Regions from separate parts of the Vibrio sp. V30_P3S12P165 genome, predicted to be linked through region 3. Evidence: predicted binding sites of a transcription regulator. Region 3 holds the regulator's gene; each other region holds the start of a gene.
The links. Region 3 encodes CRP, which controls carbon source genes, mostly activating them, when cyclic AMP is high. Its sites were predicted from a motif close to TGTGANNNNNNTCACA; they were not measured.
Positions count from the first base shown of each region.

Region 1: a site for CRP is predicted at 1,702-1,717, ahead of udp (uridine phosphorylase). Genes of this name have one in related genera too.
Region 2: a site for CRP is predicted at 2,003-2,018, ahead of CAG57_RS03810 (CTP synthase). Genes of this name have one in related genera too.

Region 1 is NZ_WXWH01000073.1:22,819-26,094, forward strand. It holds gene CAG57_RS13825 (hypothetical protein) at 1-796, shown strand, start outside; gene udp (uridine phosphorylase) at 857-1,618, opposite strand; gene CAG57_RS13835 (zinc/cadmium/mercury/lead-transporting ATPase) at 1,842-3,276, opposite strand, start outside.
Region 2 is NZ_WXWH01000015.1:176,891-180,166, reverse strand. It holds gene relA (GTP diphosphokinase) at 1-1,036, shown strand, start outside; gene mazG (nucleoside triphosphate pyrophosphohydrolase) at 1,101-1,943, shown strand; gene CAG57_RS03810 (CTP synthase) at 2,103-3,276, shown strand, end outside.
Region 3 is NZ_WXWH01000055.1:97,860-101,135, forward strand. It holds gene CAG57_RS11395 (hydrolase) at 1-76, shown strand, start outside; gene CAG57_RS11400 (YheU family protein) at 182-391, shown strand; gene CAG57_RS11405 (phosphoribulokinase) at 496-1,365, shown strand; gene crp (cAMP-activated global transcriptional regulator CRP) at 1,607-2,239, shown strand; gene CAG57_RS11415 (DUF1338 domain-containing protein) at 2,301-3,098, opposite strand; gene astD (succinylglutamate-semialdehyde dehydrogenase) at 3,134-3,276, opposite strand, start outside.

The DNA of each region.
Region 1 (3,276 bases), on a different contig from region 3:
TATTTCAATGCTTATCTCTATCGCCGTTTTGTATTTGATGTACTTATTTACCCAACAAAAAGAGTCGGCTTTACAGCGGAAATACACCTTATTAATCAATTTACGACAGTTACTCTTCTTATGTCGTCAGCATCGTAGTGCTACACATCACAGCTTGATGTTTGGCCAAGACCGGTCGACAGAATTACAACACTTACAGCAACAGATTGAAGAGAATTCAGAGCGTTTAGTTGCCACTGCACATTTTGATAATAAACCTATCTATCGGATTTTACAGCTGACATTGAAAGGGCTAGCCAATGATTGGCAAAAGCGAAGCATTTCTCGTAACCAAATGCTGCATGGTAAAGCGATTCGTCACTGCTTATTCTTACTAGATGAAGTCATGTTGGCTTGGCTAGTCGAGTCGAACCGAGAAGATTTGAGTGATGAATATCATATGAACTGGCAACAAGTACTTGACAGCATGGATGCATTAACTCAACTACGGATGTGCATTGAGGAGATGCATACCGAGGAAGGGCGCGCTCGGCTAAAATATTATTGCGGAGTTGTGCATCGAAAACTCAACCAGTTGGCACTCATTAGCCCGTTGTCTATTGCATCACCAGCCGGTGGTCAGGCGATGCATCGCTTAACGGAGTTACAAGATGCGCAGGCATTCATTATGGAACCTGAAGCTTTTTATCAACTCACCTCAGAAATTTCACTGAGTATCGCCGACGTGTACGATCAAATGTTAACGGATCTAACAGAGAGCTTATACCTACCATTACCTAAATTAGTTCTGGCTTAACGCTCTTAAAGCGATCCATAAGCACCGTGAATTCGGTGCTTATGGATTTGAAGCGATTATTTATTTGAGCATTTTACGAGCCGCTTCGACCACCACTCTGATAGAACGCGCTTCCGTTTCTTTCAATGTTGCATGATCAGGGATCTCTTTTTGTGTCCGGTTAATGATCACCCCCGCCACACAGCCAGCTTTTAACCCAGAACTCGCACACATGGTTAATAAAGTGGCGGATTCCATTTCAAAGTTAAGCACGCCCATTTCTTGCCATTCTTTCATCGAACCTTGGAAACGGCGAACGACACGTCCGGTGAAGGTATCATAACGTTCTTGGCCTGGATAAAAAGTATCACTTGATGCCGTCACTCCCATATGTACGGTTGCACCGCTTTCCAGTACCGCTGCTTTCATGGCAGTCGCAACGTCAAAGTCAGCTACCGCTGGGAATTCCATTGGGGCAAAGTGCAGGCTAGCACCGTCAAGGCGAACCGAACCAGTACTCACAATCATATCCCCCACATTAACATGAGGTTGAATTGCGCCAGTGGTTCCGACCCGCAAGAAAGTTCGAACACCTAATTGCGCTAACTCTTCAACAGCAATAGACGTTGAAGGGCCTCCAATCCCGGTTGAGCACACCACCACAGCGTGGCCATCAAGCTCAGCACGATAGAGCGTATATTCACGGTGACTGGCTAAAAAGACAGGGTTATCCATTAATTCGGCAATTTTTTGTACTCGTGCGGGATCCCCGGGAATAATGGCCAACGTGGCCCCATTCAAATCGGCCTGAGTAACACCTAAGTGAAATACAGCTTGAGACATAAGTAACTCCTTCATCGCGGCTTATTCTGCGCATCGTTAGTATTGGGTACAGCGCTACTCTAGCCCACTCACCAGTAACAATAAGTGATAGCCATCACAACAAAACGAGTAACAAAAACAGAAATTTCAAAGGAAACCGATTTGCATCACACATTTTTGTTATGTTTATGTAATAAAGATTCCTATCAACGCTAGATAACCATGTGATCACACAAGTAATCTCTTACCAAGAAGTATCACGCGCGGGCTTAAAACGTAATAGGCGTAAAGCATTTAACGTCACTAATGCCGTTGCGCCACTATCGGCTAATACCGCAACCCATAAACCAGTAATACCCAGTAAGCTGGTGACCAAAAAAATGCCTTTCAAGCCAAGAGCTAACGTCACATTTTGACGAATATTATTCAGGGTTGCCCGTGAAAGCTGGATCATACCGGCTAACCCTAACAGTCGATTATGCGTTAAGGCGGCATCTGCGGTTTCTAACGCAACATCGGTACCGCCCCCCATGGCAATACCGATACTCGCCTGTTTCATCGCGGGGGCATCATTAATCCCATCACCCACCATCGCGACCTGATGTTGCTCAGCCAGTTGTTCAATAAAGGTAACTTTATCTTGTGGTAACAACTCAGCTTGGTATTCAATGGATAACGTCTGAGCAATGGCGGCAGCACTACGGGAGTTATCCCCCGTGAGCATAATGCTCTTTATACCCAGTTGTTTCAGCTGCGCAATCGCGATTTTGGCATCATCTCTTAATGTATCTTGCCATGCGATAATGCCGACCGGCTGCTGATCTTTAACCGCTATCGCCAGCGTTTTTCCCTCATTCTCTAAACCAATGATCTGGGCTTGAAGCGACGAATCTAATGCTCTTGGCAATTTATTCGGCGATAATAAAGAATAACGTTGCCCATCAACGACACCGGTTATCCCTCGCCCAATCAACGCTTGTTTATCGATAGCCGTGATCATTGAATATCCGCGACACTTGACCGCTTCAATTAATGATGTCGCGAGTGGATGCGTTGACCCTTGTTCAATCGCAGCAACCGCGCTCAACCAAGTAGGTTCAGATGCGATCAGATCAATAATATCGGTGACTTGCGGCTTTCCTTGCGTGAGCGTTCCCGTTTTATCAAACGCCATGACTTGAATCCGACCAAGTTGTTCTAATACTGCTCCGCCTTTAATCAATACTCCTCGTCGAGCACCTGCCGCTAAGCCTGAGGTTATGGCCGCTGGCGTCGAAATAACCAACGCACATGGACAGGCAATCAATAACAATGCTAGACCTCGGTATGTCCAAGTTTCCCAAGGTTGCGCGAACAACAAAGGAGGAAGCACCACAACAGCCAAAGCCACGGCCATCATCAGCGGAGTATACCAGCGACTAAACGTATCGAGAAAACGTTCCAACGGTGCTTTACGTGACTCAGCCTCCTCAATTAAATGCAAAATTCGGTCAATTGCATTCTCTCCAGCTTGAGAGGTAATCCCCATCTGAATCACTCGATCGACGACAACAGCCCCAGCGAATAAAGCCTCACCTTGCTGCCGTTCAATAGGAATCGACTCCCCCGTGAGTGCGCTTTCATCAAAGCTTGCCACCGGATCCAGCAGGGTACCATCGGCGGGTAGGCGTCCCCCCGGA
Region 2 (3,276 bases), on a different contig from region 3:
TAGTCAAGTGTTTGATGATCGCGTCTACGCCTTTACCCCGCGTGGCGATGTGGTCGATTTACCCATGGGAGCGACCCCGCTTGATTTCGCCTATCATATCCACTCAGAGGTTGGACATCGCTGTATCGGTGCCAAAGTCGGGGGGCGCATTGTGCCGTTTACCCATAAACTGCACATGGGCGATCAAGTAGAAATCATCACCGCTAAAGAACCCAACCCCTCTCGTGACTGGTTAAACCCGTCACTCGGTTTTGTTCATTCAGGGCGGGCACGAGCAAAAATCAATGCTTGGTTCCGTAAACAAAGCCGAGAGAAAAACTTAGAAGCAGGACGAGAGATCCTCGAAAACGAATTAGCCAAAATCGGTGCGACCTTAAAAGATGCAGAACTCTATGCGCTGAAACGTTTTAACGTAAACAGTGCAGATGAAATGTATGTTGGCGTTGGTAGTGGTGATTTACGGATTAACCAAATTGTCAATCATATCAATGCATTGGTCAATAAACCAACGGCTGAAGAAGAAGATAAACTGGCTCTTGAAAAACTGGTTGGAGAAACCAAGCCGATCGTCGGTAGCCAAACGCATAAAGATGCGGTTGTGGTGGAGGGGGTCGATAATTTGATGACGCATTTGGCGCGTTGTTGCCAACCGATCCCTGGTGATGATATTCGTGGTTATATTACCCAAGGACGTGGTATTTCAGTGCATCGAAGTGATTGCGAACAATTAGAAGAGCTGAGCCACCATGCGCCTGAGCGAATTATTAATACCGTTTGGGGGAGAGGTTTTGTCGGGAGTTATCGTTTAACATTACGAGTTGAAGCCATGGAGCGAGGAGGGCTACTGAAAGACATCACTACCTTGCTGGCCAATGAGAAAATCAAAGTGATCAGCATGAAAAGTCGTAGTGACTATAAGCGTCAGCTCTCCATTATGGATTTTGAACTTGAACTCAATAATATCGAGGTTCTACAACGTATCTCGAAACGCATTGAGCATATTAAAGATGTGATGTTGGTTAAGCGATTAGGTTAATTGAGCAGCATTTATAACGAGGTTAGCGCGTCAGTTCTGCCTCGTTTTTTTATTGAGAGGTAACATGGCCCATCCTATTTTACAGCTTGAACAAATTATGAATCAGTTACGAGACCCTGAGCATGGTTGTCCATGGGATCGCAAGCAAAGTTTTGCCAGCATTGTGCCTCATACCATTGAAGAAACTTATGAAGTGGTGGAGGCAATCGACAAACAAGATTGGCCAAACCTACGAGAAGAGCTTGGGGATCTCCTTTTTCAGGTGATCTTTTATAGCCAATTGGCAAAAGAACAGGGTTTATTCGATTTTTCAGCGGTCGTTGAAACGGTGAATGAAAAATTAATTCGCCGCCATCCTCATGTTTTTTCTAATCTTCAGTTTACCGATTCAGCTCAGTTGGCCGCTAACTGGGAGGCTGAAAAAGCCAAAGAAAAACACCAAGCAGGCAAAACAGAACAAAGTATTCTAGACTCAATACCACAAGCGTTACCAGCCTTAATGCGCGCCAATAAAATTCAACAAAAATGCGCGAAATATGGCTTTGACTGGGACACCCTTGGCCCGGTGGCCGAGAAAGTACAGGAAGAATTGGCTGAAGTGATGGAAGAAGCACTTCAAGTCGAGGTTGATGAGCAAAAAGTAGAAGAAGAACTTGGCGATCTGCTGTTTGCCACGGTCAATTTGGTTCGCCATTTAGGTAAAGATCCAGAAATAGCGTTAATGAAAGCCAATCAAAAATTTGTGCGTCGTTTCCAAGGGGTGGAGCAATTGACGCAGGCGCATCATCAGCCCTTAACCCATTTTTCGTTAGCTGAACTTGATGCGATGTGGGAACAAGTTAAACAGAGAGAAAAAGAGAAAGTTGAGCCTTTTTTAAGTAAAAATAGCAATAAAAAGCACGATTGAGCAGAGAAAATAAACCGAGTTCAATCTGTTTGATTTGAAGCAAAAAATAAAAAACTGAGTGTGATAGATTTCACGTTGTGGCGATAAATGGGTTCTGGTATAGTTTCATCCCGTCCAGAAGAAATCCATTTCCCTCATTCAACCAATTTCAGGTTAAACATGACGACAAATTATATTTTTGTTACTGGCGGGGTCGTATCCTCTCTAGGTAAAGGTATTGCAGCAGCATCGCTTGCGGCGATTTTAGAAGCTCGTGGTTTAAAAGTGACCATGATGAAGCTTGACCCTTACATCAACGTTGATCCCGGCACAATGAGCCCAACTCAACATGGTGAAGTGTTTGTCACGGAAGATGGCGCTGAAACTGACCTTGACCTTGGCCATTACGAACGTTTCATTCGTACTAAAATGACCAAGCGCAATAACTTTACTGCTGGTCGTGTTTATGCCGATGTCTTGCGTAAAGAGCGCCGTGGTGACTACCTTGGAGCTACAATTCAGGTCATTCCTCATATTACTAATGCGATAAAAGATCGCGTGCTTGCTGGCTCTGAAGGCCATGATGTTGCTATCGTTGAAGTCGGTGGTACCGTCGGTGATATTGAATCACTGCCATTTATGGAAGCCATTCGTCAGCTTGCCATTGAAGTTGGTCGCGAGAATGCGATGTTTATGCATTTAACCTTGGTGCCATATCTCGCGGCAGCTGGTGAAGTGAAAACCAAACCGACCCAACACTCAGTTAAAGAGTTGCTTTCTATCGGAATTCAACCGGATATTTTGGTTTGTCGTAGTGATCGTGTGATCCCTGCTAACGAGCGTAAAAAAATCGCTTTATTCTGTAACGTGCCAGAAAAAGCCGTTATTTCGATGAAAGATGTTGATTCTATTTATAAAATCCCACAATTAATTAAATCTCAAGGTTTAGATGATTTAGTCTGTGCGCGTTTTGGTATTACCGCACCAGAGGCGGATCTTTCTGAGTGGGAACGAGTTATTTATGAAGAAGCCAACCCAACGGGTGAAGTCACCATTGGTATGGTAGGCAAATATATTGAATTGCCAGATGCGTATAAATCGGTCAATGAAGCCCTAAAACATGCAGGGCTGAAGAATCGCCTTAGCGTGACCATTAAGTATATCGATTCACAAGATGTTGAAACCAAAGGGGTTGATATCTTACAAGGTGTGGATGCTATTTTGGTTCCGGGTGGTTTTGGTGACCGAGGCATTGAAGGTAAAATTCTTGCCGCCCAATATGCTCGTGAAAACGGTGTCCCTTATCTTGGTATCTGCTTAGGTATGCAGGTTGCACTGATTGAGTATGCAAGAA
Region 3 (3,276 bases):
ATTTATCTCCGGCACCCTCACACAACCGGAGCTTTGGTTAGAAAAAGCCCTCCCCGACTACTACGCAGGGCTGTAAGCCTTTTCATTCGCCTGACCACAAAGCTCGCTGTTTATCACTTTTATCATTCTAAAACGGTGGCTCACCGATTGATCTTCGAACATAAAATAAATTGAGGTATTTATGATCGTACCTTGGCAACAGATCGCCAATGAAACCTTAGAGAATTTAATCCGAGAATTTGTATTAAGAGAAGGGACAGACTACGGTGAAACAGAGGTGAGCTTGCAAGATAAAATCGAGCAAGTAAAGCACCAACTGGAAACAGGAGAAGCGGTGATCGTCTATTCAGAATTACATGAAACGATCGATATCAAAAGTAAAATTCGCTAATTGAGTGTGAATCTGCCATTTTCTGCGGCGAATTTTCCATGATATAGTGAAAACTAACAACACGGTCGCTGTGACCTGTTGAGGATTTATAGACAAGGTTTGTCATGTCAGCAAAATACCCTATTATTGCCGTCACTGGCTCTTCAGGCGCAGGAACCACCACGACATCAGAAGCATTTCGGAAAATGTTCAATATGATGAACATTAAACCCGCTTGGGTCGAAGGAGACAGTTTTCATCGTTTTACCCGCCCAGAAATGGATATTGAAATTCGAAAAGCGCGTGAACAAGGTCGCCACATCAGTTATTTTGGCCCACAAGCGAATGATTTTCCCGCGCTACAAGAATTTTTTCGGGAATATGGTAAATCAGGTACGGGTCAAATTCGCCGTTACCTGCATACGTTTGATGAAGCCGTTCCCTATAATCAAATGCCCGGTACCTTTACCCCGTGGCAACAGCTGCCTGAAGATACTGATGTATTGTTTTATGAAGGACTTCATGGCGGAGTTGTCGATGGCGAAATCAATGTTGCGCAGCATGTTGACTTTTTGATAGGCATGGTACCGATTGTCAATTTAGAATGGATTCAAAAATACGTTCGAGATACCCGTGATAGAGGTCATTCGCGAGAAGCGGTCATGGACTCCATCGTTCGCTCAATGGATGATTACCTTAATTACATCACGCCACAATTTTCTCGCACGCACATTAACTTTCAACGTGTTCCAACGGTTGACACTTCTAATCCACTGAACGCCAAAGGCATTCCTAGCTTAGATGAAAGTTTTGTGGTGATTCGACTGCGAGGGATCAAGAATGTCGATTATCCTTATCTATTAGCGATGATAGACGGTTCATTTATGTCTCGCCACAACACCATCGTTGTCCCCGGTGGAAAAATGAGCTTTACCATGGAGTTAATCGTTCGACCACTACTGCAACAGTTGATTGAATCGGGCAAAATTGGTTAATCATTCCGTGCTAATGACGATTACTTTTCATACCGTGATCATGTGCACACTTTTGCTTAGATTATCCGTACTTTGATACGATTAAAATCAAGAAATCGCCTGAGAAAAAGGATACTATTCCATACCGAACACAAGATAGCTTGCAGCAATTAGGAAGTCCTCTTATTCTAGTTAACCCATTAAGGCTTCGCTAAAATATATGGACAGCAGCGAGCATACCCTGCAGAGGAAGTGAGATATTATGGTTCTAGGTAAACCTCAAACCGACCCAACACTAGAGTGGTTTCTTTCACATTGTCATATTCATAAGTACCCTTCTAAAAGCACGCTGATTCATGCGGGCGAAAAGGCAGAAACTTTGTACTACATTGTCAAAGGGTCTGTTGCGGTACTGATTAAAGATGAAGAAGGTAAAGAGATGATTCTTTCTTACCTTAACCAAGGTGATTTCATCGGCGAGCTTGGTTTGTTCGAAGAAGATCAAGAACGTACCGCTTGGGTTCGAGCTAAATCGCCTTGTGAAGTGGCAGAGATCTCATTTAAAAAATTCCGCCAATTGATTCAAGTTAACCCTGATATTCTGATGCGTTTGTCAGGCCAAATGGCCCGTCGTCTGCAAGTCACCAGCCAAAAAGTTGGCGACCTTGCCTTCTTAGACGTGACTGGTCGTATTGCGCAAACGCTTCTCAACCTAGCAAAACAACCTGATGCAATGACTCATCCTGATGGGATGCAAATCAAAATCACTCGTCAGGAAATTGGCCAAATCGTCGGTTGTTCACGTGAAACTGTGGGTCGTATTTTAAAAATGCTGGAAGAGCAAAACTTAATTTCAGCACACGGCAAAACCATTGTCGTTTACGGTACCCGCTAGCGATATTAAATAACAGATGCACAAAGCTACTTTATTCATTTTAAAGTAGCTTTTTATTTGGTCACGACTTTCTATCTGTGCTCTCAAAAATTTTATCGGCAGAAGCGGCAACAAAGCCTTGATAGAGTTGTCCATTTACCATTGGATAACGTTTAGCAAATTCATAAAAACCACCAGGAATCACTTCAACACCTTCGTGAAACGATACTGGCACCTTATCGGCCATGGTCGAGGACTGTTCTAGTAATACTTCTGGGGTTCCTTTCACTTCACCGCCATGTTCGTTAATGGTGAAGCCTGCCTGACGTAAATGGTCATTGACCGCTTTAACCTGATTGAATGCCTTGAGCTGATTCACACTGACCGTAAAGTGATTTGCCCCATAGCCATGAGCCGCTAACCATGCCGCATATTCGCTCTCTTTGGCTAAGATTTGATAATCAGCAAACGAGAGATCCCATAGACGGCCTGCGTAAAGAAAGTCGACATGATCAAAACGAGACGTATCCACTTGAGCCACTAACTTAGCGACTATCGCTTGTAACTCAGCTGAACACGCTTCAACTTTTAATTCACTAATAAACACTTTCGGCTGCTTAGGATCTGAGTGCTCGTAATGCTTAGCGACTAACTTTTTGCTCTCAAACAAATAATCACCACACGCTTGATAACCTAAGGCTAGAAAAGGCTGAGCTAAAGTATTCATGCCCAGCGGTGCGATATTAAAGGTTCGTAAAGCAATATGGTCATTGATTAGCGGAAAACCTTCTTGTAGTAACTGATGCACTTGCTGCGCAGAAGGACAAAGTCGTGTGGTGTAATCAGCCCATAAGGCTTGGAATAATTCATCAACAGTCATAGCGTCTCCTTATTTTTACCCAACCATTTACTCGTTTATAGGATAAGCTCGATCCCAGGCGCTAAAGTCGTGGGCAATTGTGTGCTTTCCCCTTCCATCGAAGCCATAGGATAAGCGCAATAATCTGCCGCATAATACGCACTAGGACGTAAGTTTCCAGAAGCACCGGGGCCACCAA